DNA from 3 places in the Shewanella frigidimarina NCIMB 400 genome. Region 2 is predicted to be linked to each of the others. Evidence: predicted binding sites of a transcription regulator. Region 2 holds the regulator's gene; each other region holds the start of a gene.
The links. Region 2 encodes ArgR, which controls arginine synthesis, uptake and breakdown. Its sites were predicted from a motif close to ANTGAATANNTATTCANT; they were not measured.

Region 1: the regulator ArgR is predicted to act here: its motif matches at 7,691-7,708, upstream of SFRI_RS05215 (YjiH family protein).
Region 3: the regulator ArgR is predicted to act here: its motif matches at 7,177-7,194, upstream of SFRI_RS05505 (OadG family transporter subunit).

The regions. Positions count from the first base shown of each region.
Region 1 covers NC_008345.1:1,183,423-1,194,215, reverse strand. Annotated here, with positions in the region: gene SFRI_RS05240 (Ig-like domain-containing protein) at 52-2,730, shown strand; gene SFRI_RS05235 (ice-binding family protein) at 3,023-4,483, shown strand; partial or broken gene SFRI_RS21205 (4Fe-4S dicluster domain-containing protein) at 4,650-4,814, shown strand; gene ubiT (ubiquinone anaerobic biosynthesis accessory factor UbiT) at 4,918-5,415, opposite strand; gene ubiU (ubiquinone anaerobic biosynthesis protein UbiU) at 5,556-6,557, shown strand; gene SFRI_RS05220 (U32 family peptidase) at 6,567-7,508, shown strand; gene SFRI_RS05215 (YjiH family protein) at 7,952-9,229, shown strand; gene SFRI_RS05210 (PilZ domain-containing protein) at 9,387-9,752, shown strand; gene radA (DNA repair protein RadA) at 9,842-10,793, opposite strand, start outside.
Region 2 covers NC_008345.1:738,699-749,491, forward strand. Annotated here, with positions in the region: gene SFRI_RS03245 (DUF5610 domain-containing protein) at 1-145, shown strand, start outside; gene SFRI_RS03250 (ferredoxin--NADP reductase) at 289-1,038, shown strand; gene SFRI_RS03255 (Fe(3+) ABC transporter substrate-binding protein) at 1,255-2,262, shown strand; gene SFRI_RS03260 (ABC transporter permease) at 2,349-3,980, shown strand; gene SFRI_RS03265 (ABC transporter ATP-binding protein) at 3,983-5,014, shown strand; gene SFRI_RS03270 (Dyp-type peroxidase) at 5,376-6,314, shown strand; gene argR (transcriptional regulator ArgR) at 6,377-6,847, opposite strand; gene SFRI_RS03280 (META domain-containing protein) at 7,014-7,439, opposite strand; gene SFRI_RS03285 (hypothetical protein) at 7,562-7,780, shown strand; gene SFRI_RS03290 (GNAT family N-acetyltransferase) at 7,784-8,332, shown strand; gene SFRI_RS03295 (hypothetical protein) at 8,379-8,735, shown strand; gene SFRI_RS03300 (GNAT family N-acetyltransferase) at 8,886-9,464, opposite strand; gene metK (methionine adenosyltransferase) at 9,624-10,775, opposite strand.
Region 3 covers NC_008345.1:1,254,620-1,265,412, reverse strand. Annotated here, with positions in the region: gene SFRI_RS05530 (YqaA family protein) at 1-347, opposite strand, end outside; gene SFRI_RS05525 (dicarboxylate/amino acid:cation symporter) at 916-2,166, shown strand; gene SFRI_RS05520 (alginate export family protein) at 2,248-3,411, opposite strand; gene SFRI_RS05515 (sodium ion-translocating decarboxylase subunit beta) at 3,855-4,985, opposite strand; gene oadA (sodium-extruding oxaloacetate decarboxylase subunit alpha) at 4,995-6,773, opposite strand; gene SFRI_RS05505 (OadG family transporter subunit) at 6,787-7,029, opposite strand; tRNA gene SFRI_RS05500 (tRNA-Arg) at 7,632-7,708, opposite strand; tRNA gene SFRI_RS05495 (tRNA-Ser) at 7,782-7,873, opposite strand; tRNA gene SFRI_RS05490 (tRNA-Arg) at 7,882-7,958, opposite strand; tRNA gene SFRI_RS05485 (tRNA-Arg) at 7,987-8,063, opposite strand; tRNA gene SFRI_RS05480 (tRNA-Arg) at 8,091-8,167, opposite strand; tRNA gene SFRI_RS05475 (tRNA-Ser) at 8,190-8,281, opposite strand; gene csrA (carbon storage regulator CsrA) at 9,303-9,500, opposite strand; gene alaS (alanine--tRNA ligase) at 9,958-10,793, opposite strand, start outside.

The sequences.
Region 1 (10,793 bases), 440 kb from region 2:
AGTAGGAAAGAGAAATAAATGTAATTTCACAGAGTTATGAGGAAGAATAGAATGAATCATTCCATAAAAAAGACTTATCTCGTATTCACTATGCTATTAGGGTTTATCCTTTTAGCTGGGTGTAATGGAGACAATAATAACGACAATAGTAATAACGACAATAACGGTGTGCTACTCACATCAATTGCGGTTACTCCTGCCACCCCTAGTATGCCACTAGGCTTAAAGCAACAGTTCACAGCTATGGGCACCTATTCGGATGGCACATCATCTGATATCACCAACTCAGCAACTTGGTCATCTGATGACTCTACAGTTGCCACTATCAATGGCAGCGGTCTAGCCATGGGAGTTATCCCTGGTTCAGTTGCTATCACAGCATCCCTTATAGACTCATCATCAAACGAGCAATCCGCAACGACCACGCTAACTATCACTGATGCGACCTTAACGGCTTTGGCTATCACACCAGTCAACCCTAGCCTAGCTAAGGGTCTGACCAAACAATTTATGGCCACAGGCACTTATTCGGATGGCACTTCCCCAGATGTTACCACTTCAGTAACGTGGTCATCGGCTAATACGCTAGTTGCCACAGTGAATGCAAGTGGTCTTGCTAGTGGAGTTGCCATTGGATCTTCGATTATTACCGCATCGTTAGGTTCTGATGAAACAACGACTGAACTCAATATCACAGATGCTATTTTGAGTTCAATAGCGTTAACGCCGGTTGAACCAAGCATTGCCAAAGGCATAACCCAGCAGTTTACTGCTATCGGTACTTATTCCGATGGTATCTCTGTTGATATTACCGCTTCGTCAAACTGGTCATCTGCGGATACACTGGTTGCCACAATGAATACCAGTGGGGCAGCTAAAGGAGTTAGCATAGGTTCATCTATTATTACGGCGGATTTTCAAGCTCAATCAGCAACTTCATTGCTGACAGTGACTGATGCCAGCTTAACGTCAATCATGTTAACACCTGCCAACCCACATATTCCTAAAGGTAATACCCTTCAGTTGACTGCTACTGGTATTTACTCGGATGGGATCTCTGTTGACATAACTAGCTCTGCAATCTGGTCATCAGCTGATACCCTTATTGCGACAGTAAATGCCGATGGTGTAGTCAGTGGTATTACTTCAGGTTCAGCTATTATTACCGCAACATCAGCTGCGCTGTCGGCCACAACTACTGTAACAGTTACTGATACAACGTTGACTTCAATTGCGGTAACACCAGGAAATCAAACCATAGTTAAAGGTTCGAATAAACAGTTAACCGCTACAGGAACTTATTCAGATGGTTCGCTAGCTAATATTACTGCCTCTGTAACTTGGTCATCAGCAGATACCTTAGTTGCCACAGTAAATAATTCTGGACTAGCTAGTGGTATCGAAACTGGCTCATCGCTAATTAGTGCAAGCTCAGGTGCTTTATCCGGTAGTACCAATTTAACAATTACCGGCGCAGCTTTGAACTCAATTGTGGTATCGCCAACCAATTTAAGCCTTGTTAAAGGTATGAACAAGCAGTTTGCTGCAACCGCTACTTATTCTGATGGATCTGTAGCAGATATTTCGACCTCGGTTACCTGGTCATCTGCTGATACCTTGGTTGCTACAATTGATGTCAATGGTCTTGCGAATGGCAAGGCGGCTGGCTCATCACTTATTACCGCAACTTCAGGTGCACAATCAAACAGTACTAACTTAACCGTTACCGATGCCACCTTGAATTCGATTGATGTAACACCAATTAATCCAAGCATTATTAAAAACTCAAGCCAAAACTTTGTGGCTACTGGGCATTATTCAGACGGTAGTACAACAAATATTACCTCGACAGTGATGTGGTCTTCAGCTGATACACTAGTTGCTACATTGAATCCCAATGAACAGCTAAATAGCGGGCGTGCCACAGCTATTGAAGTAGGCTCATCGGTGATTCAAGCATCACTAAGTGGAGTATTTGCGGATACAACACTTAATGTTACTGCTGCCCTACCAAACAACCCACTAGCACCAGAATTGGGTGAAGTGGCGCGTTTTGCCATGCTTGCCTCACAAGCCATTACTACCACGAGTGGTTCTGCCATTGTTGATGGTGATTTAGGTATTCTTGACCAGGCACGTTCTTATTACGCAGGATTTACTCCTGGCGTTAATGCTGGCGAATTTGACGAATTAACCAATGGTTTGTCTTATGCTGGCGACGATAGTACTCCCCCCTATGTTGTTCCTGTGCCTTATGCATCTATGGTCGCATTTATTAACCAGTCCAGAACGGATCTTGGTATTGCATATAACTTCCTAGCTGCAGATCCTAACCCAAACGCAGCGACTCAGGTTTGTCCTATTGAATTGGGGAATCTGACTCTGACTCGTGGTGTCTATAAAACTGCAGCTGATGTGACCCTCCAAACAGGCACTCTCACCCTTGATGGCGAAGGAGATCCTGATTCGGTGTTTATTTTCACCATAGGCGGAAACCTGACATCTGGTGCTCCAGGTGGCGACATTGTGCTCATTAATGGCGCACAAGCAAAGAATATCTATTGGAGAACAGCCGGAAAAACAGTTATCGGAACGAACACAAACTTCTCAGGCAATGTTTTTGCTTGGTCAGAAGTGAATGTGCGGACTGGTGCTAACGTCACAGGCCGATTATTTGCCGTTACCGATCAGGTCACTCTGGATGCTAACGCAGTAACCAAAGCTAACTAGTTTTAAGCTCGGCTTACCCAAGTTGACAAAAATAGATAGAAAGAATGAGGGAACAGATAGTCTGTCTCCTCATTAACCACTACTGTGCAATGAGGCCCATTTAGGTGCTGATATAAGCAGTAACCGTTCTGTTTATGGTCAAGGTTATCAATCTAACATTTGTCTATATACGTGACTTCAGCTATCAAAAACTATCCACAGTGCAAAGAAACATCTATTCATCGGTTAATTTCTGATGGGGGGCGTGAGCATTCTTTGAATTGCGATGTTAATTTTTTAAAGGATAAAAATAATGCACACAACAAATAAATATTATAACCAAACTATATTGGCTAGCTCGATATTGATGGCGAGCTTAATCTCAGGTTGTAACAATGACGATAACGATAACGATAACGCGGCAACTGTGCCAGTCATTAACGCCAGTAACCCTATTAATCTTGCTATTGATGTAGCGATAAACCAACAAATCACTGCAACCTTCAGTGACGCGATGAATGAGCAAACGATTAACGATGCCAGCTTTACCTTAACGGCTCCGAGCCAAACAGCCGTGTTAGGCACCGTTTCTTATGATGAAACAAGTCATACCGCCGTATTTGCTCCAAGCAGTGATTTTACTCATAACACCCTATACCAGGCATCAATCACCACTGAAGTAACGAATACTGCAGGCATAGCGCTTGCTAGTGGTTTTAGTTGGTCATTTACTACCTCAGCATTACCAGATGTTATTGCCCCACAGGTAGTATCAAATTACCCCGTAGACCTCGCACAGGATTTTGCCTTAAATAGAAATATGACTGCTGAGTTTAGTGAAGCACTTTCTCCTAATACGGTAAACGGCTCTAGCTTTACGCTAAGTGATGGAACAAATCTTGTCACTGGTGTGGTTAGTGTTCAAGGAACAGTTGCAACTTTTAATCCAGACGATAATTTAGCAGCCAATACGCTTTATACCGCAACCTTGACAACTGCTATCAGCGATTTAGCGATCCCAGCGAATCTATTAGCAGCGAGTTTCAGCTGGAGTTTTACCACCAGTGATGTTGCCGCTATTGGACCTGAACCTGTGAAGTTAAGAACTTCGGGTGATTTTGCTATTTTAACTAAGACCGGTATTACCAATATCCCTGCTTCTGCTATAACAGGTAATATAGGTTCAAGTCCTATTACGGCCGCAGCGATGGATAACGTGTTTTGTAATGAAATCAGCGGAACTATTTATGGTGCTGATGCGGCTTATACAGGCAGCGGTGCGATTACTTGTTTTGCAGGCGCCGCAGAAGATAACACCCTCGTCGCCAACGCGGTACTTGATATGGGCACTGCCTATAACGATGCAGCAGGCAGAACCTTACCTGACTATACCGAGCTAGGCGCTGGTGATATCAGTGGCATGACACTGGAGCCAGGTTTATATAAGTGGAGCTCAGGTGTGTTGATCTCTACTGACGTAACTCTTTCAGGCAGTGCCAACGACGTGTGGATTTTCCAGATAGCCGGTGACCTTACTCAAGCAGCTGCCAGTCGTATTAATTTACAAAGCGGCGCTCAGGCAAAAAATATCTTCTGGCAGGTTGGCGGAAGTGCGGGAGTAGCACTTGATACCACAGCGCATTTTGAAGGTGTGATCTTAGCTGAAAAAGGCATAAGCATAAACACAGATGCGACGGTTAACGGCAGATTAATGTCACAAACCGCTGTCACATTAGATCACAATATAGTAACTCAGCCTACAGAGCAGTTCTGATAATAGCCGAGCATTAGCAATCGTCTAATGCTCGCAATCCTTGATGCTACTCATCAGAAAATCAACATCCACTAAACCCTGTTTGGCGGATGTTTTTATGTCATGGATCATTAGCTATATCGCAATTGATTGTGATATTTTCAACCCTAACGCCATGGATTAAGTGGTATATAAAGTCGAGCCTGCATTGTGCACCGAATGTGTTGGTCATTACGACAAGCCGACTTGCGCGTCTGTTTGCCCTATCGATTGTATCGACCCCGACCCTAAACATGTCGAGTCACATGATGCGCTATTACTAAAATACTCTGCACTCACTGGCAATGTGTAACCTCAGGATTGAGCAACTAAGAGCTTATATTTAGTACCTAACATCTAGCATCTGCAAAAACGGCGCTTAATGCGCCGATTTTTAGAGTCAAATAACACCATAATTATTCACTGGCTGTTAATGTTTGTAATACTTTTGCCAGTTGCTCAATGCCGATCCGAGCGGGTTTGGGTAAGCTATCTAACTCTATAGACAACAATAAATTTTTAACCTCTAACCCCAACTCTGTATCCCCTTCTATACGTAATTTACGCTGAAAAAACAGCGTGTCGGGATCTTCTTTACCTGCTGCAACCAAAATTAGCTCAGGCACATTGGCACTTAATGTCACATCAGGCTGAGTAAAAGCACGCACTCGTAGTTGTTGTTCGACACCCACCTCAAAACGCAAACCAATATCATCAACACAAATGCCTACCCACTTTTGTTTGAGAAAATGGAGTTCATCTGCCTTCAATTGTTCCGCTAACACTAAATTAAGCAGTTTATTGATGACGATTATTTTTAACGCTTCCGGCATCAAGTTTAGCGAGCGACGGCTTACTTGAGGCGCAAAATGTAACAAGTGCGCCGATAATTGTTGTGTAAATGCTTGTGCCATCGAGAGTACCTACTTGCAAATAGAACCAATAATCAAGTGAGTTTACTGGCAATTTATCTAACGAAACCTGTTTTAAATCAAATCATGTTAACTCAATCACATTTACACTCCTGTTCTTTGAAAAAAATGAGAACACCAACATGGAACTCTTATGCCCTGCAGGTAACTTAGCGTCACTCAAAGCCGCTCTTAACGCTGGCGCTGATGCGGTTTACCTCGGACTAAAAGATGACACTAATGCGCGCTCGTTTGCAGGACTAAACTTTTCTGCAGTACAACTAGCACAAGCGACAAAACTGGCCCAAAGCCAAGGGCGAAAGGTATTTTTAACCTTAAACACTTTTCCCAAACCCGGTGAAGAACACCGCTGGTATCAGGCCGTTGATTTAGCCGCACAATTAGAAATGGATGCCCTCATCGTAGCTGATTTATCATTACTCGATTATGCCCACCAGCATTATCCGCACCTTCCGTTGCATTTATCAGTACAAGCCAGCGCCACAAACTTAGGGGCTCTATCATTTTATCAACAAGCTTTTAATATCGAACGAGCAGTATTGCCACGAGTATTGTCCATTAAACAGGTTCGAGACTTAGCTAAAGTGAGCCCTGTTGAGCTTGAAGTATTTGCTTTTGGTAGTTTATGTATCATGGCTGAAGGACGTTGCCATTTATCATCATATGTAACAGGACAATCCCCTAATACAGGCGGTTCGTGCTCACCGGCTAACCATGTGCGTTGGCAAGATTCTGGCAGCGATAAATTGACCCGACTCAATAATGTATTAATTGATAAAGCTGAAGCTAACCAACAACTGGGTTATCCGGTGGTCTGTAAAGGCCGTTATGTTGCCGAATACGATCATGATGCAAAGTATTTATTGGAGTCACCTACCAGTTTAAACACCTTAAGCTTGTTACCCGAGCTCGCCCAAGCGGGAATTAAATCACTTAAAATAGAAGGACGTCAGCGAAGCCCTGCTTACGTCAGCCAAGTCACCCACGTTTGGCGTAGCGCTATCGACACTTATTTAGCCAGCCCCGAGTCTTTTTGCGAGCAACCGCAATGGTCGCAAGCGTTAGCAAAAGTATCCGAAGGACAAATAACTACATTGGGCGCTTATGAGCGTCAATGGCAATAAGGTTTTACAATGAAAATATCTCTCGCTCCAATTAGTTACTGCTGGTCAAAATCTGACGTTGAACACTTTTATCAGCAAGTAGCATTGAGTAACATCGATACCGTTTATTTAGGTGAAACCGTATGCAGCCGCCGCCGCGAACTGAAGTTTAACAACTATCTAGATCTCGCCAATATGCTTAAGTCTCATGGCAAACACGTGGTGTTATCAACCATGGCTTTGATAGAGGCGCAATCTGAACTTAATGAACTGAAACGAGCTATTGATAATGGTGATTTCAGTATTGAAGCTAATGACATGGCTGCGGTACATTATGCGCACCAAGCGAAAGTCCCCTTTGTGTGTGGGCCAACAATCAATAATTATAATCGGACCAGCCTTAATTTATTGCACCAAAAAGGGATGTATCGTTTTGTCATGCCTTGTGAATTATCACAGCAGTGGTTAAACACCGTCATCAACCAGGGTGATAAACCCGCTTTTGAAATAGAGGTGCTCGGTCACGGCTATTTGCCTTTAGCACATTCTGCACGCTGTTTTACCGCAAAACATTACCAATTGCCAAAAGATAAGTGTCAAACTATTTGCCAACGCCATAGCAAAGGCTTACTGGCTCAAACTCAAGAGTCACAACCCTTACTCCGCTTAAATGGCATTCAAACTCAATCTGCGGCGCAGGTAAACCTGATTAACCAAATTCCACAAATGATAGACATGGGAATTGATTATTGGCGTATATCACCCAATAAATTAACCGATGTAGCCATGGGTTCAGAACTTGCTCATGTATTAGCGCAAATAACAGAGGATCCATTTAATAGTAAGGCGCTAATCACAAAACAGTTTAACGACAATAAACAGGCATCGATTATCAATCATCATTGCAATGGCTATTGGTTAGGGTTACCGGGCATGGACTATTCCCTTGAGCCAAATACTCCAGCGGGATAACGTTACAAACGCTATTTGATAGCCATTAATAAAATTGGTCATGAACCGTAATCATATCCATGTTTATTAATGGCATACAAACCATAAAAAAGTGCCAAAGCCAAAGAGAGCACACTTCCGCAACAAAATATTAACCAACTGATTAAATTAGATTTTAACGATATACTCCGACACTTTCTTAAAGTAAATATCTACTCACATTTAACTAATATCTATTCGGTTAAGTTATCATTTTACATACTGCAAATAAGGGGGTAACCTTGCCTACCCAAAAATAACAACTGAATGGACATTCAATTTCGGTCCATAATAAACAGTTGGGTAGCACAGCTGGCCAACTTAGAACACATAAGTAAGGTGTATTTAACGTGACACATAAAAAACATAGCATTAAAACAATTCTCACCTTTATTATTCCGTCACTGATTGGCTTGCTACTGTTTATGACGCCTATCAATGTCGAAGGTTCGATTACCATTCCGATTGCAATCATCTCAAAAGCATTGCAAAGCCAAATGGGCAGTTCGATTCAGCTTATTATGACCTGCATAGTGGTACTAATGGCATTGGCCTCATTACTCACTCAACTCATTAATCCTAAATTCGTTCGTAAAAGTATTTTTTTACGCACACTGCTGAAAGTAAATTTATTTTGGTTAGCGGTGCGAATTCTAGGCGCAATCTTTATCGTCATGGTTTATTGGCAAGTGGGACCCGAAGCGATTATTTCATCTGCAACCGGTGGCTTGGTTCTGAATGATTTAGTACCAGTACTATTTTCAGTATTTATTTTTGCTGGCATGTTATTACCGTTATTGCTCAATTTTGGTTTATTAGAATTTTTTGGCACGTTATTAACCAAAGTTATGCGTCCAATATTCAATTTACCTGGTCGCAGTGCTATTGACTGTATGGCATCTTGGTTAGGTGATGGTAGTGTGGGCATTTTAATGACCACCAAACAATACGAAACTCGTTTCTATACTGCACGTGAAGCTGCTGTTATTGGCACAACCTTTTCTGCCGTGTCAATAACCTTTAGCTTAGTGGTGATATCACAAGTCAAACTTGAGCACTTATTTGTGCCATTTTATCTGACTGTGTGTTTAGCAGGGTTTATTGCCGCAATCATAGTACCTAAACTACCGCCATTATCATGGAAGAAAGATCTGTATATCGATGATACTCCTCGCCATGAAGATGACGAAACAATCCCAGCCAGTCATGGCGTATTTTCGTGGGGATTTGAACAAGCAATGCAACGGGCATCTTCTGCTGGTGGCATTAAGCATGTGCTAACTGAAGGAATTAAAAACGTTGTCGATATGATATTCGGGGTGATCCCTGTTGTTATGGCTATTGGTACCGTCGCATTAGTGTTGGCTGAACATACGCCTATTTTTAATTACTTAGGTATGCCATTTATTCCGCTATTAGAACTGCTGCATATTCCAGAAGCTACCGAAGCCTCGAAAACGATTGTGGTGGGATTTGCCGATATGTTTATTCCATCGATTTTGGCCAGCTCTATAGAATCTGATTTGACCCGCTTTGTTATTGCGGCATTATCAGTTACTCAGCTTATTTATATGAGTGAAGTAGGTGCTCTTTTAATTGGTAGTAAAATCCCGGTTAACTTTTTTGAGCTATTCGTTATCTTCATTCTACGAACCTTAGTGACACTGCCTATAATTGCATTAATGGGTCATTTACTCATTTAGTTGAAGTCAGAAGATAAACAACTCAATATCACTAAGGAGCGCAATGCGCTCCTTTTTTTAGACTAAATATTCTCAGCGTAATCGAGATAAATCGAGTATGCTTAAACAATAAACACTGACTTTGTGTCATTGCGATATTGATTACTAAGGGCAAACCATGGATGACAGACGTAAGTTTTCTCGTATTTTTTTTGCAGCCAGTGCTCATCTTGCGCAAACAGAACAAACTTGGCGCACTAAAATTTTAGATTTAAGTCTTAATGGTGCACTAGTAGAATTGCCATCTGGGTATACAGGTCAGCTCAATAGCATTTTAACCTTAGAGTTTGTGTTACCCGACTCTGACGTTGAGCTGAAAATGGAAGCGGCAATTGTCCATAAAACCCCAGAACACCTTGGCTTAAAGTGTACTCACATTGATGTTGACAGCATTACCCATCTTCGCCGAATTATTGAATTGAATATGGGTGATCCAGAGCTATTAAATCGTGAGTTGACCTCTTTAATCACTTCAGCGCCTTAAACAGCCGACCTAACAAGTTAAGATGCAAAAAAGGTAAGTCAATGACTTACCTTTTTTATGTTCAAATTTTGCTTTTTATCACCCGAGGTTTAATTAATTAGTTCAAGCAGCTCATGGATAGTTTTCACTGGGATAATTTTTGCCCCTAGCCCTTCCATGGTTTTGTGATAATTACGGAATGGGATAAAAATCTCTGTAAAACCATGCTGCGCAGCTTCTTTGACTCTCGGCACACCACTATCAATTGGGCGCACATCGCCATTCAAACTCAACTCCCCCATAATACAAGTGGTTCTAGGCACGACAAAGTCATTTAAACTGCTCAGTAATGCCGTAACTAGCGCTAGATCGATGCAGGTTTCCGACTCATCAATTTTTAAACCACCCACTATATTAAAAAACGTATCATGAAAAATTTTGGTTTTAGTATGTTTACGTAAAATACCGGTTAGCATTTTAATCCGATTCATGTTTAATCCCACACACACACGTTGTGGAAACTCAGATTCAGTCTCGGTGGTTAAACATTGTATTTCCAACAGTAAATTACGGTTACCTTTACGAATACAAGTGATGGTTGAGCCTGGCGATTCAGTGGTTGAGCCCGACAAAAATATTTCACTAGGGTTATCAACACTGATCATACCGCGTTCACTCATGCGGAATATCCCCACGGTATCAACATCACCAAAACGGTTTTTATTAGCGCGTAAGGTACGAATCTGTCCATCGTTGGTGTCGATATGCAGCAATGAATCTACGATATGAACCAAGGTTTGCGGGCCTGCTATTTCATTGTTTTTATTCACATGAGCAATAATGAACATGGTGACATTATTTTTCTTACAATATTGAGTAAACGCTTGAGCCGCTGTTTTAACTTGTGAAGGCGACCCCGGACTGCCATTGGCTGCATCGGTGACAACCGCTTGAATAGAGTCGATGACAGCAAACTTGATTTGCTTGGCTTCTAATTCTTCAATAATGGCTTCTACACTGGTTTCAGACAGCAAAAATAAGTTATCTTCGTTGTAATTAAGC
Region 2 (10,793 bases):
TATCTTATCTGGGCTAAAAGTCTTAGACGGTGATATTGCTGCTGGTGTTGATCAAACCTATGAACTCATACAACAAAAACTTGCTCAGTTTCAGCAAGACCGCCTAGATGCTAATTCAGCAAAGCAAGATTCATCAACTACGTAAACTTAGCTCTGTTCTTTTTAAGCGAATTAATAGCGTTAGATTATTCGCTATAGATATAAATCTGGAAGGCTTTTAATTAAGCAAATATCTGTATAGATTGGTATTATAGTAGATACATAGGCCAGTCTAAAAGGAACAAAGTCATGTGGATTACCGGTACCGTGCTAAAACGCATTGATTGGAATGATAAATTATTCTCGTTGCGTATCAAAGCCGATGTCGAACCTTTTATCGCAGGTCAGTTTATTAAGCTTAGCCAAATGCGTGATGATAAACGTGTCGCGCGGGCGTATTCGCTTGTCAATCCACCAGGGACTGATTATGTCGAAGTGCTGGCTGTTGCGGTAGAGGATGGTCAGTTATCGCCAGATCTAAAAGCATTAAGCCCTGGTGATACCATTCAAGTCACGCCTAAAGCGACCGGTTTTATGACTTTAGATGAAGTGCCTAAAGGGGCATTGCAAGGCAAGCACTTATGGCTGTTAGCGACAGGCACTGCAGTGGGTCCATTTATCTCTATGCTTGCAACCGATGAGCCATGGCAACGCTTTGAAAAAGTCGTGTTAGTTTATGGTGTAAGGCTTGGTGAAGATTTAGCTTATTTAGAAACGATTAAACAGTTTATTAGCCAACATCCTCTTCAGTTTGTGTTTATTCCAATTGTGACCCGTGAAGATTATCCCGAAGGCTTATCATGTCGCATTCCTGATGGTATTAGCAGCGGATTAATTGAACAGAAAGCAGGCTTAGGGATTAATGCAGAACATTCTCAAGTGATGATTTGTGGTAACCCTGGAATGATAAGTGATGCGCAAACCGCTTTGGTTGAAAAAGGCTTAGCAAAAAATCTTCGACGAGCGCCAGGGCAAATTACGGTCGAAAAATACTGGTAACACTTTGGTCAATCTATAGTTCCATGATAGTGGCTTAAGCTTGCCATATTGCCATACAGCATGACGATTTGATGTTTTAGCTTTGGCAACTTAACTGTTGAGAGTGAAACAGCGCTTGCTCCTTTTGGTATGATCACTTACTCTATTGCAATTGATAACCATTATCAATTACGCCGGTTGTGGCGGAATATTGATTCAGTTAGGGAGAGTTGATTAATGAAATTGTTAAAAAGTGTCGCATTATTAGGGTTGGCTTGTGTTGCTTCTTCTGTGAGTGCCGCAGAGGCATTAACGGTTTATTCTTACCGCCAAGCTTTCCTGATTGAGCCTATTCTAGAAAAGTTTACCGAACAAAGTGGTGTCGACGTAAATGTTGTTTTTGCTAAAGATGGTATCGCAGAACGTATGGTGCGCGAAGGCCGCCTATCTCCCGCAGACGTGGTATTAACATCTGATTTCTCTCGCTTAATGGAATTAGTGGAAAAGGATCTTATTTCTCCCGTCGACAGTGCGGTGATTGATAGTAATATTCCAGCTCAATATCGGTCACAACAGAACAATTGGTATGCGCTGACAATGCGCGTTCGTAACCTGTATTCTTCTAAAGATCGTAGCGGTAAAATTGACATCGATTACGAAGACTTAGCCTCAGCAGAATACAAAGGTAAAATTTGTACTCGCAGTGGCAAACACCCTTATAACGTCGCATTAGTGGCGTCGATGATTGCTCATGACGGTGAGGCGAAAACTAAAACCTGGTTAGAAGGGGTAAAAGCCAATCTAGCCCGTAAGCCTCAAGGTAATGATCGTGATCAAGTGTTAGCAGTTAAAGAGGGCATGTGTGACATTGCTATCGGTAACAGCTACTACTATGGCAACATGCTGATGGATAAAAATCAGAAAAGCTGGGCAGAAGCGGTTGAAATTAACTTCCCTAATCAACATAACCGTGGTGCTCATGTAAACGTATCAGGTATGGCATTAGCCAAACATTCACCGCATAAAGATAACGCGATTAAGCTCATGGAATTTCTTACTTCAAACGTTGCGCAGAAAATGTATGCTGAAGTTAATATGGAATATCCGGTAAAAGCTGATGTAGCACCGTCTGAATTAGTGGCGTCATGGGGTGATTTTAAAGCCGATAGTTTGCCTATCTATAAGTTGGCTGAACACCATCAAGCTGCTGTAAAATTGCTTGATGAAGTGAAATTTGATCTTTAACTGAAGCTCGTTTAAATATTATCAGCGCATTATCGATATGATTTACAGATTTATCGATAGTGCGTTGAGTTAACTCGGTATTATTTATGATTTTAGGTTTAACCAGAAGCTGGTCGCTTGCTGGTTATATTATTACGGCAATATTAATCTTGCCACTGATTGCCTTAATTGTGCAGTCCACTCTTCCTGATCAAGCTGTATTTAGCCATTTATTCAATACAGTATTACCGACATACATCGCCAATAGTTTATTGCTCATGTTGTTGGTTGGACTTGGAACACTGGTTTTAGCGATTCCAGCTGCTTGGTTAATTGCCCGTTGTGATTTTCCCTTTCGCCGTTATTTTCAATGGTTACTCCTTCTTCCATTAGCGATGCCAGCCTACATTGTGGCGTATGTTTATACCGATATGCTTGATTATGCAGGTCCAGTGCAACGTGTATTAAGGGCTTGGTTTGGCTGGCAATCTCCCCACGATTATTATTTCCCCGCGATACGTAGTCTTGGCGGGGCAGCGATAATATTGTCGTTAGTATTATTTCCTTATATTTATTTATTAGCGCGTACTGCGTTTATGGAACAGTCTTCCAGTTTATTATACGCATCGCGTGTAATGGGATGCAGTCCGTGGCGCAGTTTTTGGCGTCTTGCACTGCCAATGGCAAGACCTGCTTTGGCTGTCGGCGTGGCACTTGTTGCAATGGAAACCGCAGCAGACTTTGCCACCGTGAGTTATTTTGCCGTACCAACATTAACGACAGCAGTTTACGACACGTGGCTTGGCTATGGCAGTTTAACGGCGGCAGCAAAGCTGTCAGCCATTATGCTGTTGGTGGTATTTTCTATGATTGGCGTTGAGCGGTTTGCTCGTCGTAAACAGCAATTATTTCAAAAACAATCCTCCCTCAACGAAGCTGACAGATATGTGTTGTCATCGAAAATGGCTTGGGTCGCACTAGGATATTGCGCATTATTGTTGTTTATTGCCTTTTTGCTGCCCTTTATGGTGTTGTGTGCCTATGCTATTGATTATTTCAATGAGAGTTGGGATGTTCGTTTTTGGCAATACAGTCTAAACAGTTTATATATTGCCGCTATTGTTAGTGGTGTGTGCGTGGTTTTATCATTGATACTGATGTTTGTGCGCCGTGTGAGTCCGCGAAAAAGTGATCAGATTCCCGCAAGATTGAGCAGCACTGGTTATGCTTTACCGGGTACAGTATTGGCGATTGGTGTTTTGGTACCGCTGACGTTTATCGACTTTGCAATTAACGATATTTACGATTGGTTTGGCGCCCGAGGCCCAGGTTTATTACTGACTGGCAGTGTTTTCGCATTGATTTTTGCTTTTTGTGTTCGTTTTATTGCAATATCCATCGGCAGTTTAGAAAACAGTTATAAGCGTATTTCCCCTTCTTTAGACATGGCTTGCATTACCCTCGGGCGAACGCCTACTCAGTTACTATGGCGAGTACATTTACCTTTATTGCGCAAAGGGATATTTGCTGGTGCTTTGTTAGTGTTTATTGAAAGTATGAAAGAATTACCCGCAGCGTTATTATTGCGTCCTATAGGATTTGAAAACTTAGCGACTTATGTTTTCCAATTTGTGTCAGATGAAAAACTAGAACATGGCGCATTGGCTGCTATTGTTATTGTGTTAGTTGGGCTTGTTCCCTTGATTTATCTTAATCGCTCATTGGAGCAACAAGGCTAATTATGTCAACCTTAACCATTGAAAATGTGTGTAGTGATTATGACGGTCAAGTGGTGTTGCGCCATTTAGATCTTACCCTGGCGCAAGGTGAAATTGTCGCATTATTAGGCCCCAGCGGTTGCGGCAAGACCACACTACTGCGTGCGATTGCGGGTTTACAAGCCATTAGCCAAGGTAGCATCAGCATCAATGGGCAAACGTTGAGTGGTGATGGTGTGTTTGTTGCGAGTGAGCAGCGTGGTGTTGGAATGATATTTCAAGATTATGCCTTATTTCCGCACTTAACCGTGGCAGACAATATCTTATTTGGGGTTAATGAAATCAATCGTACTGTGCGGTTAGCTCGATTAGAAGAAATGCTCGAGCTGGTTAAATTAACCGGGTTGGCGTCTCGTTACCCACATGAATTATCTGGTGGTCAACAGCAACGAGTGTCGATTGCGCGTGCATTGGCATATCAGCCAGAATTATTATTGTTAGACGAACCGTTTTCTAATATCGATGCGCAAGTCCGTAACGATATGATGTTAGAAATTCGCGCCATATTAAAACAACGTAATGTTAGTGCCGTGTTTGTGACTCACAGTAAAGATGAAGCATTTGTGTTTGCAGATAAACTGGCTTTATTTAAAGATGGCGCCATTATTCAACATGGTAAAGCCGAAACCTTATACAGTGAACCAACTGATCGCTACGTTGCCGATTTTTTAGGGGCGGGTAATTACTTACCTGTTACGGTTACCTCCAGCCATCAAGTGCACTATTCCTTGGGCGATCTTAGCAGCACAGAAGCATTGTCTTTGCCTATTGGCAGCCAAGGGCAATTATTATTGAGACCACAGCAAATTGAATTACATCCTAGCATCAATGGCCGAGGGTGCATTGTAGAAAGGCATTTTCTTGGTACGGTATGCCATTATCAAGTCCAAATTGGCGCTGATATTTTGAATGTTAGTAGTCAATTAACAACATTAATGGCAGGTCAACGAGTGGATATAAATATTACAGCGCATCCACTGGTGATTTTTAATTAACTATCAATGCTGTAATCTTAATCGTTCTGCTTATTCTTATTCTTATTCTTAATCTTAGTTCGGGGCAAAGTGGTGGTAAAATAAGCTAAATAGCTGGTTAGGTTTTATTTTTTGATCTCTAACTCTAGTGAGCTAGTCAATAATTGCAATGAATGATCAAGCTGTTATCTGCACGAATATGAGTACAATAGATATTACAAGCTGGCTAAATGTGAGTACACTTCAAGTAATTTACATTTGATTAAGTTAAGCTAATGATCAGCTTAACTGATGAGAGATGTTAATCGTTCTCTAGTCGTATCAAAGCGTTAAATTATCACCGTTTAGGCCGAAATATAGTATTAAGGTGGATGAAGTTAATATGGGTAACCAAGTTATGCCTCGTGAACAGTTAGGGATTTGCGCAGAAGGGAATTTACACAGTGTGTACTTGATGTTTAATGCCAACGACGGTGTTGAAGATCAGTTACGCCCATCTATTGCTAATGTAGCCCAATATATTTATGAACTCACGGATCAATATGCCGACAGTGCTTTTAATGGCTTTGTGGGGATTGGGGCTAATTTTTGGGATACCTTTTATCCAGAAGCTCGCCCAGCATTATTAAAACCTTTTCCTGCCATGAGTGAAGGTAACCGTGATGCACCAGCAATGGAATATGATTTGTTTATTCATATCCGTTGTGATCGCTATGATATTTTGCACCTCGTCGCCAATGAAATTAACCAAATGTTTGAAGATTTGGTCGAGTTAGTCGATGAAGAACGCGGCTTTCGCTTTATGGACAGCCGTGACTTAACTGGTTTTGTTGATGGTACAGAAAACCCTAAAGGACGTCATCGTCAACAAGTTGCGCTTGTCGGTGATGAAGATGAAGAATTTGTCTCAGGTAGTTATGTTCATGTTCAAAAATACATGCATAACTTAAGTAAGTGGCATCGTTTACCGCTTAAAAAACAAGAAGATATTTTTGGTCGTACCAAAGTTGATGATATTGAGTATGAATCAGAAGATAAACCATTAACCAGCCACACAAAACGAGTTAACTTAAAAGATCCACACGGTAACTCATTAGAAATTTTACGTCAAAGCATGCCATATGGTTCGATTAGAGAACAAGGTTTGATGTTTATTTCAGTATGCCGTACACCTGATCACTTCGAACAAATGCTGCGCAGTATGGTGCACGGTGATGGTCATGGGAATCATGATCATTTGATGTTGTTTACTAAAGCGCTGACAGGGTCGTCTTTCTTTGTGCCATCATTGGATTTTTTAACTCAATTTGACGATGCGTAAAAGCCCGTTTTAGGCAATAAAAAAGCAATGCCATGGCATTGCTTTTTTATTTTAATGAGTTTTTATTCACTATAGTTGAATAAAGATCTAACTGTTTCTAATGTCTCATCAATCGTTTTAATACTTGCTGGACAGATGAAAATTGTGTCATCACCAGCAATAGTACCTAATATCCCTTCTGGTTTGCCTATTGAATCGAGCAAACGGGCGATTAATTGCGCTGCACCTGGGCTAGTTCTGACCACGATCATGGCTTGGTTATGATCAACATCCAGTACTAAATTTTTAACTGGGCTACCCGCAGTAGGTACACCTAGCTCGGCAGGGAGGCAATACACCATCTCTTGCTTAGCATTGCGAGTGCGAACAGCACCAAATTTGCTGAGCATGCGTGATACTTTAGATTGATTAATATTACCGAATCCTTCGGCTTGAAGCGCATTAACAATCTCGCTTTGGCTTCCAAAACGTTCTTCTTTGAGAATCGCTTTAAAAGTTCGTACGAGCTCATCCTGATTTCTTGTCGCTGGCATAGTGATAATTCATCTTATAGTTGTTATTCAAAAATCTAGCACATTTTGAATAGATTGACTTATTAAGTCAAGAAAGAATCAGATTTATTGAATAAAAATTCATTTTGTAGTGGAACTTTAAACTGACACTAATAACTCATCCGGCGACTCATCTGAACCATAAGCTTTAGGATACGGGTAACGATTGTTTTGTCAGCACTAATAGCGTATCACCATTTAAAGACAATAGATTGAGTTTTCCTTTAGAGAAATCAACTTGTTGTACCAATGAAATCGCTTGCATCAGTTCGGCTTCTTGGGTGATTAAGCTATCAATGCAGGCTTTCATGGTTGAACCTGATGGCGCAAGTTGAAGCAGATGACCTTGTTGGGTGTAACGACCAAAAAATTGATTACAACTATTATTACCTGTTAATTCACCGTTTGGAGCAAACACTAAAGTTGCTGGGCTATTATTAATGGTAGGAGTGTCGAGGACGACTTCTACATGCCAAGTACCAATTAATTGTTCATTTGAGACAATTTGAGTATGGCTTTGACAAGCACTAAGGCCTAAAAATATAACAGTGGCGCCGAGAATATGCTTTATCATGTTGAGAGAGTTCCATATACGAAAAAATTGCCACTATTCTACTACTTGAGTGTGAATAAGAGCGTAAATAATTGTAATGTTTTGGATTAATGAACATTATTTAACGTATCAAAGAGTCGCAAATGATCAAATTAGTTAAAGTGTTGCATTTCGTCGGTTTAATTATGTTGCTGGTGGGCATCGGCTTATATTGGCAAAGTGATATAGGTCAACAAGTCAGTGGAATGTTGGTCATTGCGTTACTCATTGGCGTGGGAACATTAATTATGTCTCCGCTGCCTGTTGCGCTAGTGATAGAATGGGCTAAGAAACAATCTCCCAATTCAGGGTCAAAGGAATAATCATTGTCATTTATTATCCGTAAGGCGTTATTAACCGATGTTGCTGCTATTGTGCAGCTAGAGCGTGCTCATGTTGATGATGAGTTGTTAGGTTCAAACAGCCAACTTCATGCTCATTCATTTACCAAATCAGAGGTGAGCCAGTTGATAAATCAACATTGGTTTATCGTAGCTGAAGAGCAAGGGGTGATCATTGGGTATGTGATGGCAGCGAAATGGTCATTTTTTTCCGCGCAACCATTGTACCGACATATTATTCAAAAACTTAAGTTTGCCGATTTACAAGGGCAAGCTTTATCGACGACTAACACTTGTCAATATGGACCCGTTTGGATACAAGAATCAAAACGTGGCCAGGGAGTGTTTTCTGCATTGGTTACAGAATTAAAGAAACAAGTAGCGGATACCTTTCCATTTATGGTGACGTATGTTGCCGCTGATAATGCGCGTTCGTTGGCAGCCCATCAACAAAAAGCCGCAATGACAGAGATTGATCAATTCAGTTTCGAGCAACGTGATTATTGTTTGTTGGCTACGACTAATATTACGTAAGTGCCATTTATGGGAGTTGTTAAAGTGATTATTTATGAGGAACGTGATGAGTACTAACTTTGACACACTCTTTTCGCCTTACTTGGATTTAAGGCTGTCTGCATTTGACAATCTGAAGCTGATAGCCGCGGTGTTGGCAGACGCAACAGAGTTGTATGAGTGTGTTGAAGCGGATGTACAAAATCCAGATAATCCGCAATTGCAGCAATCGGGGTATTTTGTCCGCTGGCAAGACATGTGGCTATTTTGTGGCGTAACCAATAATTATCAAGCAGGGATTACACTATTTACCGATGTCGAGCGGATTAACTTAGCGACTATCAGTGTCAAAGTAGTGCCAGTAATGACAATGCAACAAGTGTCGTTTATGTGTATAGAAAGTTCGCATTTCGATCATTGTTAACGGGTTAAATAACCTCGTACTCAACACTACCAGTGCTGCGTTTCTTGCTGCTTAATAGACTTTAAGTGTCTCCAAAATCATTTGATTTTGTCTGAACTTTGCTTATATATTTCATTGGATTAGGCTATTGAACTGGATTATTGAGCTAGATTATTTATCGGGTTCATTAAGCTGCATCAACACGAGTGGCCGTTGTTCGCTGTGATAGCGGCGATACAACTGAATGATGTCTGCTGGTATTGCTGATAAATCATGTTGATCTATAACGATAAAGTGCAGCTGTTGATATAAGTCGATTAACCACGGATGAGCAAACAAGAAGCAATTTTTAGTGATTAATTGAGGCGCTATAAATTTCAATAACTGAGTTGAAAGCTGTTGTCCACGGTAGTCAGGATGAACCAACAATCCATTGATTAATTGATATTGGCCAATAGGTTTAACTCTTATCGCCGCGATTATTTTTTGCTGACTTATATCAACTTCATCAGTTCCATCAATAGTGGATGAGCTAAGATGATGAATAACAGCCACAGACTCTTTCTGAGCTAACCGAGCATAAGGCATATGCTGACGATAGAATAACTTGATTGCAGACCACTGTTTAATGGCTGGCAAGTTAATGGCTGGAATGTTAGTCACAGGGCTGTTTATCGCACTGGCGTTAGTTGCCGGTGACGGCTGGTGGTTTGCTGTTATCTTTGTGTTTAGCCAAGTGGGTTGATACATAATCTGAGCCATTCTTGATATAAAATGTTGAGATCAAATATTGAGATTGAATTATTGTGTCGCCAATTAGATAAAATAAAACCGCCAGTTGGCGGTTTTATTTTTTATCGTTTTAGCTTAATACAGATACTCGCTTAAGACGATAATTATGCTAGCTGATTATAAACCTGCATCCGCACGAAGTGCTTCAGCTTTATCAGTCGCTTCCCAAGGGAAGATATCACGGCCAAAGTGACCATAAGCAGCAGTTTGCTGATAGATTGGACGCGCCAAATCTAACATTGCCGTTAAGCCGTATGGACGTAATTCGAAGTGTTGACGTACTAATTTAATCAATACTTCTTCCGATACTTTACCGGTACCGAATGTTTCAATACTAATAGACGTTGGCTCTGCAACACCAATAGCATAAGACACTTGTAGTTCACAACGGTCAGCAAGACCAGCTGCAACAATATTCTTAGCGACATAACGTGCAGCATAAGCCGCGCTACGGTCTACTTTAGATGGGTCTTTACCAGAGAAAGCACCACCACCGTGACGAGCCATACCGCCGTAAGTATCTACAATAATCTTACGACCTGTTAAACCACAGTCACCAACTGGGCCACCAATCACAAAGCGACCAGTAGGGTTGATAAAGTATTTAGTGTCTTTGTTTAACCATTGTGCTGGTAATACCGGCTTGATGATGGTTTCCATTACCGCTTCAATCAGATCAGCTTGTGTCACATCTTCACGATGTTGAGTTGATAATACAATCGCATCGATACCGATGATTTTGCCATCATCATAAGCAAACGTGACCTGGCTTTTAGCATCTGGGCGTAACCAAGGTAGTGTGCCGTCTTTACGGACTTCAGACTGACGCTTAACTAATTTGTGGGCGTAAGTAATCGGTGCAGGCATTAATACGTCGGTTTCATTGCTGGCATAACCAAACATTAGCCCTTGATCACCAGCACCTTGCTCTGCAGGATCTGAACGATCAACACCTTGATTGATGTCTGGTGACTGTTTGCCTATGGCATTAAGTACCGCACATGAATCAGCATCAAAACCCATATCTGAATTGGTATAACCGATTTCGCGTACCGTTTTACGGGTAATTTCTTCTATGTCGACCCAAGCAGAAGTGGTGACTTCACCGCCCACTAATACCATACCGGTTTTGACATACGTTTCGCACGCAACACGAGCTTTTGGATCTTGCTCAAGTATTGCGTCTAATACCGCATCAGAAATCTGATCGGCGATTTTATCTGGATGACCTTCTGAGACAGACTCAGAGGTAAACAAGTGCTTTGCCATAATAGGAAAATCTCGTTG
Region 3 (10,793 bases), 520 kb from region 2:
GGTAAGATAGGTATTTTTAACCATCCCGCCAGTAAACATAGCAAATCACCGATTATCGGTAACCAAGATAATAATAGGGCCCACATACCATATTTTTCTATCCATGCGAGTGCATAGCGGTATTGTCGACGTTGAATATCTTGTGGATTTTTGGCTAACCGCCCTGCTCGACCAAGACCATAACTGGTTATCGCACCAAGCGTATTACCAATAGTGGCCAGTATCAATAATTCGAACCATAAAGATGGCGTTTGATTAAGTAATGCCACCAGTAACACTTCTGAGCCGCCAGGCAACAGTGTTGCAGCCAAAAAGGCGCCGCTGAACATTAACCATAAACTCGTCATCGATAGATCTTAATGTGCACTAGCATATTCATTCCAATGACTATTCATTTTATTTTTATCGTACCTTCACAATGAATATCTGCACAGCACAATATGAAGATATTGAACGCGGTAACCCCTAAAGACCACTCACGATTATCTCAATCGCAACTTAGACATAATGTCGATACAGTTCATTGTTACGTAAATATGCAAGGTTACCCCAACTCAATATACAAAAATTGAGCAACAACAGCGCGAATTCGTTAATAAATAGTAAAAAAATTTAAAGTTATAATAACAAACTCAGTTATTCATATAAGTTATAATAAAATAACGTTGTTTGTCATTCGCTCACTTCATACAATGCGATTAATATTTATTAACCTCAGCGGGTTTATTAAGGCATTATTTAGCGTAAATACCACGCATAGCCATAAGAAACTAAACCGAAATACCGCAACACATCGCCATTGTAGGGTTTAGCTTTTAAGTAATTAATCACTCATTAATGAACATAATGAGTTACGTACAACGATGTTGCCTAATCAGATTTAGCGACGTCACAATGACATAATTTGGAACTTTCATGATATTGCAAACGCTCAAACGCATCCCTTTTTGGCAGAAAGTCATTGCAGGTTTTGTTTTAGGAACGCTCACCGGCGTCGGATTAGGCGAGTCAGCCGTGATGTTAAAGCCTCTTGGCGATCTGTTTATCAGTGCCATTAAAATGCTGGTTGCCCCTTTGGTATTTTGTGCCATTGTGGTGAGCATTACCTCGCTGGGCTCACAAGGTAATTTAAAGCGCTTAAGTTTTAAAACTTTAGCCATGTTTATGTTTACCGGCACCATTGCTTCATTTATTGGTTTAACTGTCGGCAGCCTTATCGACATGGGCGGTAACCTAGCCTTAGCCACATCAGAAGTTCGCGAACGTGATATTCCAGGCTTTGCTCAGGTATTACTCAATATGATCCCGGTGAATCCGTTTGCCTCATTAGCCGACGGCAATGTGCTTCAAATTATTGTCTTTGCCGCGTTAATTGGCATTGCCATTAATGCTGTGGGCGAGAAAGCAGCACCGCTTAAAAACGTGATTGAAGCTGGCGCTGAAGTGATGTTTCAACTAACGCGTATGGTATTAAAACTGACACCTATTGGTGTATTTGGTTTAATGGCTTGGGTTGTGGGCGAGTATGGCTTAAGTACATTATTACCATTGGGTAAGTTTATTATTGCGATTTATATTGCCGCGTTAATTCATATTATCTTTGTGTATGGCGGTTTAGTTAAATTTGCTGCGGGTTTAAGTCCACTGCAATTTTTCCGTAAAGCCATGCCGGCTCAAATTGTGGCCTTTAGTACCGCATCAAGCTTTGGTACTTTACCTGCCAGCACACGTAGTACTGAAGCAATGGGCGTATCGAAACGTTACAGTGCTTTTGTACTGCCACTCGGCGCAACTATGAACATGGACGGTTGTGGCGGTATTTATCCTGCTATTGCGGCCATTTTTATTGCGCAAATTTACGGTATTCCGCTTGATATGACGGACTACATGTTGATTGCGGTAACGGCAACGGTAGCGTCTGTCGGCACAGCAGGAGTTCCTGGTAGTGCGATGGTGATGTTAACTGTCACTTTGGGCGTGATAGGCTTACCTCTAGAAGGTATTGCCTTCATCGCTGCCATAGACCGTATTATTGATATGATCCGCACGGCAACTAACGTGACTGGCGATATGATGACTGCGGTTGTGATTGGTAAATCGGAAGGCCAATTGGACGTAGAGCAGTTTTATTCAGATGAAAAACCAGTTGAGCAAGTCGCGTCATAACGATGACTGAACCATAAAGTGCAAAAATGAAATAAAAAAGCGAGTATCATTTGATACTCGCTTTTTTATTATTAGGCAACATTAAAATTTAGCGTTTGCCCAAAGCCATACTTTGTCAGTATCAACTTTACCAGCACTCGCATCGCCCGCTGAGTAAGCAGCATATTTAACTCCTACAGTGTAGTTGTTATTAATAGGCAAACTGAATACTGCGTCAATTTCGTCGCCTAAATCATTAACTGTTGCGCTTGATTCGTCAGCTTCAAAATCATGATAAGCCAATGCCCAATTACCGCCGACAACGCTGCCGCCTACAGAAATATAAGTATCAACAAGACCTTGTGCAGGTGTTCCTAAGAATTGATCAGACCAGCCATTGAACGCGTGTAACGTGGCAAGCGGTGTAGCAAAACCATATTCGCCATTGTCAGACCCCAGCTGCTCGTAACCTAGCTTGAACGTTAATCCGCTAAACCCAACACCCACTTCACCTAACAAGTAGTCAGCTGAATAAGAGGTTGTTGCAGTATCTGCATCTTGTGTGGCGTATTCTAACGTATAAAGTAATTTGATTTTGTCTAAATCTTTGGCGCCAGCAAAACGTAAGCCATAAGTGTCGATACCGTTATCAAGATTGGTATCTTCTTCGAGTAAATAGCCGTAAGCACTTAACTTACCAAAACCTAAGTTATAAGACGCATTGATAATGTGATCTTTTGAATCAATGTCTTTTACTTCAGCAAAAATACGGTTGCGCTTGTAGATGTAACCATAATCAACGCTAAAGTCATTCATCGCATATTGCATAGTGACAGCATCGAATGTTTGACGATCTTGACGCCAACCTACGTGCCCTAAAAAACGCATGTTATCAAGTGCGATCACTTGACGACCAACTTTAGCTGTAAAAGCATCACGCTTATATTGTAGGAAAGCTTGGTCTAATTCAGTTGTTTCAGGATCTGCAATAACTGAGTACGCGCCATTATTACCAATCGCGTCGTTATAATCATTTACACCAGCCAAATTACGCGAGTCTTCAAACTCAACCAATGCTGTTAATCCATAATATTCTGCTGTAGCAAACGTTAAACGAGTACGCAATGTTAGCGCATCAGCATCTTTTAGTGCGTTGTCTTGATCGACTGATTCATAACGTAAATTTAAATCTACGTTTGCTGAACCTTGAGTTATGGCATCGGCAATTGAGTTAACTTGACTGTCTGCAGCATAGGTACTGCCCATAGCCAGTAATAGCGAACAGGTTAATATTGATAATGCACATTTTTTGCTCGATACAAAATTTGGGCAAAACTTATCTGCAACTTGACTCGCAAGCAGTTTTTTATTCATCATAAATCCTATTATTATTTAAGTTATCTACATGCTCAGTGAGCGGGAAAGTGCGACGAGCAAACTGATGTTAATAACTTTAACGACTTAATATATGTGTTGCTGTGACTTATCCTGCATTTTAGATGCTTGTTATTTATAATAGATAATCGAGTTCACATAATCATAGATTCGAGACTTAGCATAACGATTAGAATGTGATCTCTATTTTGACTTAATAGTAAAAATGATCATTATTATGCCCAGTGATTCAATTGCATAGACGGTTTGAGTCAACAGCAAAAACAAAAAAGCCAATGCGGATGCATTGGCTTTTAAAGTAATCCAATAAAACCCTAGCCTAATACTGCCAACAAGACACCAGCAGCAACGGCACTACCTAGCACACCTGCAACGTTAGGCCCCATGGCATGCATGAGTAAGAAGTTTTGGTTGTTAGCCTCTAAACCAACCTTATTAACCACACGTGCAGCCATTGGTACAGCAGAAACGCCAGCGGCGCCAATAAGCGGGTTAATTTTTCCGCCAGAGAGCTTACTCATTAATTTAGCCATCAATACCCCTGAAGCAGTACCAATACTAAACGCAACCGCGCCAAGGATTAAAATACCTAGCGTTTCGATACGCAAAAATTGATCTGCTGAGAGCTTAGACCCAACAGCAAGACCTAAAAAGATCGTCACTATGTTGATTAATTCATTTTGTGCCGTTTTCGATAAACGATCCACCACACCCGATTCGCGCATTAAATTGCCCAAACAGAACATACCAATTAATGGGGTTGCTGCGGGTAAAAATAAAATGGTTAACCCTAATACCATCAGTGGAAAGATAATTTTCTCTTTCTTACTGACTTCACGCAATTGTTCCATTTTAATTTCACGTTCTGCTTTGGTAGTGAGCAGTTTCATGATCGGCGGCTGAATTAATGGCACTAACGCCATGTATGAATATGCAGCAACGGCAATCGCCCCTAACAATTCAGGCGCCAGTTTAGAGGCTAAGAAAATCGCCGTCGGACCATCTGCGCCACCAATAATGGCAATAGCCGCAGCATCTTGCATACTAAACTCAAACCCAGGCACCCAATTTAAGGCAATAGCACCAATTAAGGTTGAGAAAATCCCAAATTGTGCCGCTGCGCCTAACAATAATGTTTTAGGATTAGCAATGAGTGCCCCAAAATCAGTTAATGCACCAACACCCATGAAGATAAGCAATGGGAACACCCCAGTCTCAATCCCGACATGATAAGCGTAATACAGTAAGCCACCTTCGTCGGTAAAACCTGCATTAGGAATGTTGGCTAATATGGCACCAAATCCAATAGGTAATAACAATAACGGCTCAAATCCTTTAATTATCGCTAGAAATAACAATAAACAACCCACAGCCATCATTAACAGTTGGCCACCAGTAAAGTTAGCGACACCCGTTTCAGCCCAAAAAGCCAATAATCCTTCCATTTCGACCTCTTATGCTAGTGATAACAATGTTGAACCTACAGTTACACTGTCACCCTGCTTAACCGCTAACTGAGTTACAACACCATCTTGTTGAGCACGAATTTCGGTTTCCATTTTCATGGCTTCGAGGATGATGATCACTTCACCTGTTTTAACCGCTTGACCATTATTGACTAATACTTTGAAAATATTGCCCGATAACGGCGCGGCCATGGTGCATTTAATCTCACCCGTTGGCGCTGAGGCGACCGTTGCAGACGCTGCCACAATAGGTGCTGCTGATGCTGGCGCGATATGGCCGATCTCACCACCTTCACTCACTTCGACCACAAAATGTTGACCATCGACATCGACGGTATAGGTTTGTGGGCCTTTATCGACTTTCACTTGTAAATCATCTGCACTTGGGACAGGTTCAAACGCATCCGGATTACCGCGATTTTTAAGAAACTTAAGACCAATTTGATTGAATAACGCGTAAGTCATTACATCGTCATCTTGTTCTGCAGCTAAGCTAAAGCCCTGCTCTTTGGCTGCTTCTGCAAGCTCTACACGTAATTTATCAAGTTCTGGTGCAATTAAATCGGCTGGACGACACGTAATAGGCTGCTCGCCTTTTAACACTCGGGCTTGTAGTTCGGCATTAACAGGTGCTGGCGTCGCACCATATTCGCCTTTTAGTACGCCTTCGGTCTCTTTGGTCATCGACTTGTAACGCTCACCCATCAGCACGTTGATCACTGACTGTGAACCTACAATTTGCGAGGTAGGCGTAACTAAAGGTAAGAAGCCAAGATCTGCGCGTACCCGTGGGATCTCTTCAAGCACGGCATCCATTTTGTCTGCTGCGCCCTGCTCTTTTAATTGATTTTCCATATTGGTTAGCATGCCACCAGGTACTTGAGCACGTAAAATACGTGAATCAATGCCCTTCAATGCACCTTCAAAACGGACGTATTTTTTACGTACTTCACGAAAATAGGCTGCTATTTCTTCTAGCAACACCATATCGTAACCTGTTGCTCTGTCGGTATCTTCAACCATTGCGACTAACGTTTCGGTAGCGCTGTGGCCGTAGGTTTGGCTCATTGAGGATATTGCGGTATCAAGCACATCAACACCCGCTTCAATCGCTTTTTGATATGTAGCGTTGCTTAGGCCCGTTGTGGCATGACAATGCATTGACACCATTAAATCCGTTTGTGATTTTAATCGACTAATAAGGTCGTAAGCTTGCATTGGCTTAAGTAAACCCGCCATATCTTTAATACATAAAGAGTCTGCGCCCATGTCTTCTAGGCGTTTAGCCATATCAACCCAAGTATCAACGTTGTGAACAGGGCTAGTGGTAAATGAAATGGTACCTTGGGCGTGGCCGCCCACGTTTTTAACCGCTTTAACCGCTGTTTCAAGGTTACGTACATCGTTCATTGCATCGAAGATACGAAATACATCAACGCCATTGGTATGAGCTCGTTCAACAAAACGCGTAACGACATCATCGGCATAATGTCTATAACCCAATAAATTCTGACCTCGAAGCAACATTTGTTGCGGAGTATTAGGCATGGCTTTTTTCAATTCGCGAATACGATCCCATGGATCTTCGCCTAAATATCGAATGCATGAATCAAAAGTAGCGCCCCCCCAAGACTCGAGTGACCAGAATCCGACTTTGTCTAATAACGGTGCGATGGGTAACATATCGTCAATACGTAAACGTGTTGCCAATAATGATTGGTGTGCGTCACGCAGGACGACATCGGTTAATGCTAACGGCTTGCTCATAATGACTCCAAATTTATTTCGCGCGGTATTGATGTATCGCAGAGGTAATAGCGGCAACCAACTTAGGGTCTAAAACAGTAGGTTCAGTTGCATTAGAACTTACTGTCGCTAGCGTAGGAACCTCTACAGGGGGCGGAAAAAGCTTGGCAACAATGCCAATGCCGATGATTAAGATACTCAAAAAAATAAATACTAAGCCCATGCCCATTACCATGATGCCTAGCGCATCGGATAACTGCTCAGATATCGATGTCATGTGTCCTCACTTTATCTGTTAAACATCAAACCAATGCGTTGACTATTATGTACCGTCTCTCAATGTGCGATCATGGTGCGATGTCACATAACGTGCACCAAGATAACAATATTGTTAACGACCACATAAATAATTCGAGCTATTCAAAAAGCATAAATATTCAAACTCAACGATTATTCAACGAAGTTTTATTTCATTGTAAAAACAACAAAAAGAGGCTGTAAACCTAAAATCCTGTCACAAAATATAAACAATTTACAACAACAATGCTATCTTTTTGTAAATTGGTCTTACCAAAATAAAGAAATCTAATTATGAAAAATCAATAAAACACAAAAAAAATGGCAATAATCTGATGAATCATCAATAAAATCACTATATTCACTTTTAAAATAACAAATTAATAATTCAATGATAAAAATTACTCACACTCTATTAGTTTAACAAATTGATGAAATAGATGATTAAACATGACATGAGTAATAAGTGAATAAAGATGTGAAAATCAACTTTTATGAGATAAAGCGGTTGCAGTAAGATGAGAAAGACAATGAAAATTAAGCAAAAAAAAAGCCCTGCATTGATGCAGGGCTTTTGTATTATGGTGCGCGTGGGAGGAGTCGAACCTCCGACCGCCTGGTTCGTAGCCAGGTACTCTATCCAGCTGAGCTACACGCGCAAAATCGGTAAAACAAGCCATTCATAAATATTGCTATCGTCTGCATGTTAAGTGCGCGACGTTACTTAATGAATGGCGGAGAAGGAGGGATTCGAACCCTCGATGGGATTTAAAGCCCATACTCCCTTAGCAGGGGAGCGCCTTCGGCCACTCGGCCACCTCTCCGCAATATATGGTGCGCGTGGGAGGAGTCGAACCTCCGACCGCCTGGTTCGTAGCCAGGTACTCTATCCAGCTGAGCTACACGCGCATAAATTGGGTTTTAGTGAAACATGAAATGGTGCGCGTGGGAGGAGTCGAACCTCCGACCGCCTGGTTCGTAGCCAGGTACTCTATCCAGCTGAGCTACACGCGCATTCATGTTTAACACTTTAATAGATAATGGTGCGGATGGGAGGAGTCGAACCTCCGACCGCCTGGTTCGTAGCCAGGTACTCTATCCAGCTGAGCTACATCCGCATCGTATATCTATTGTAAGAAATGGCGGAGAAGGAGGGATTCGAACCCTCGATGGGATTTAAAGCCCATACTCCCTTAGCAGGGGAGCGCCTTCGGCCACTCGGCCACCTCTCCGTTTCTTGGCGCACATATTACTGTTTGATGAAAATAAGTCAAACCCTTTTTAGGAAACCTAACTTCATTTGGAGTGTTTTTAAGCACATTGGAGATAATAGACTCAAATCTTGATGAAAACAGTCGTTTTTTGATGAATATTCTTTTTAATTTACAGACATAATCTCATTAAACCTCGGTTCATCCGACAAGCGTTTTAAGGTTTTTCTCCAAAGAGATCTTTAAAGGCATCGTTGATTTAAACAACTTAACCTCCTCAATTGGACAATTTATACTCCCAATGACAATTCCACATCATATTAAGTAATAGAAAATGGCAACATAAAGCCATTTTGAAGATGTTTATCTGCTTTGACTTGCATGAGCTTACGATGAATTTGTAGTGTTCAACAATTACAACGCTAGAATCAGACTGAATGATCCAAACTTAAATGAATATACGTTTAAAGAAAATGGCTTAGTACTGATTGTTAACTACAAATAGCATCCTGTGATCATTCAACACTAACTTAACTAAATGCATCAGACGGATAACAAATATAATGACAAATCCCTTATAGATGCATTCAACAAACTTAATAAGTGTGCTGAAATCGTCTTGTGAGAGCCTCATTCATTTCACTTCAACCTTGCATCAACTTAAAGGGAAATAGTCCTACTTACTCTAACAAGCTTAAATTGAAGCGGTGAGGTGCTCTAAGCTACAACTAATGTAACCTCAACGCAGAATAACAGATGGGTCAAGCGATAAACGTTAGAATAATAACGGGTCACTCATATTCAAATTGACCCGTTATTATTTGAATTTGGGTCTAAATTTGAGGCTACCCCGTGAAATCACACTTAACTAGCTGGTCTTTCGATTGAATTCACCGCACAAATAGCTTTTTGATGACAGTAAAAATGCCGAATAGAATTTAACGAATAAGGACTGATTAAGCATTACGGTAATATACCGTAATGTAAAAAACAAAAAAGCCAGCAAATGCTGGCTTAATGATATCGACATAATCTGCCGAAATTAGTAATTACCACCTTCAGAAGGGGTTCCTGACTTCTCAGATTGAATACGTTGGTAGATCTCTTCACGGTGAACAGATACTTCTTTAGGTGCATTTACACCAATACGTACCTGATTACCTTTAACACCTAGCACAGTAACGGTGACTTCATCACCGATCATTAATGTTTCGCCTACTCGACGAGTCAAAATTAGCATTCGATTGCTCCTTTAAGTTCAATCTGCATAACACGCTTTATCCGTAATATGCGCTCATTATAAGGTCTGCTTTACATAAAATCATAGTATCAATTTCTGAATACATCAGTTTATAAAGCAAATTCTCTTAGGAAATCATAAAACTTGACGATTAGTCGTCTTTTAAAACGAGAATAACCGTAAATTAATCACATTCACGATATAAGATTCAGTAGCTAAACAATCCAATACGGCAAACCAATAACAAAAACGACAGGAATTGAAAACCAATACAATATTAAAGTACTACACAAGTACAATAGTAAGCATTGCCCAACGCTTGCAACCCTTTAAACGCTTTTACTGTTAGCAAGTTAGTTCACTATGCCAAATCTACTCATAGCACTCAAGTCATAAAGTCGCATATCTTAGACTTTATGACTCAATTGCCAAAAAAAACGCTAATCTACAGATTTCATTAACTTAAACGTTCGTTTACCCAGGGCTCTACAAGGGCTAATGCTGCGGCTAAATTCTCAGGCTGAGTTCCACCAGCTTGTGCCATATCAGGACGTCCACCGCCCTTACCGCCAACATGTTGTGCAACCATTGCAACTAACTCACCCGCTTTGACCTTTTTGGTTAAATCGTTGCTGACACCAGCAATTAAATTAACTTTACCGTCTTTAGCAGTACCTAGCACAATAATCGCAGATTTTAACTTTTGCTTCAGCTCATCTTGTAATCCACGAAGTGAACCAGGATCAATACCATCAAGCTGTTTAACTAAAAGTTTAACACCATTAATTTCTACCGCATCACCTGCCATATCGGCACTGGCCGCAGCAGCTAACTTATCTTTTAATTGGGATAAATCTTTTTCTAATTGCTTCACTTTATCTAGCTGAGCTTTTAACTTGACCACAACTGAAGCACTATCGGACTTCAGTAGTTGTGCAGCTTCATCTAACATGGCTTGCTGCTCGGCAATATAAGCCATTGCAGCAATCCCCGTAACAGCTTCAATACGACGTACTCCTGCGGCAATGCCATTCTCAGAAGTAATTTTAAATAAACCAATATCACCAGTGCGGCCAACGTGAGTACCACCACACAGTTCGATAGAGAAATCCCCCATAGTGACAACACGTACTTGGTCATCGTATTTCTCACCAAATAATGCCATTGCACCTTTTTCTTTGGCTTCATCAATGGCCATTTCGGCGGTACAAAGTTCATGGTTGCGACGAATTTGGGTGTTAACCAAGTCTTCAACAGCTTTCAATTCTGATGGCTTAACCGCTTCAAAATGAG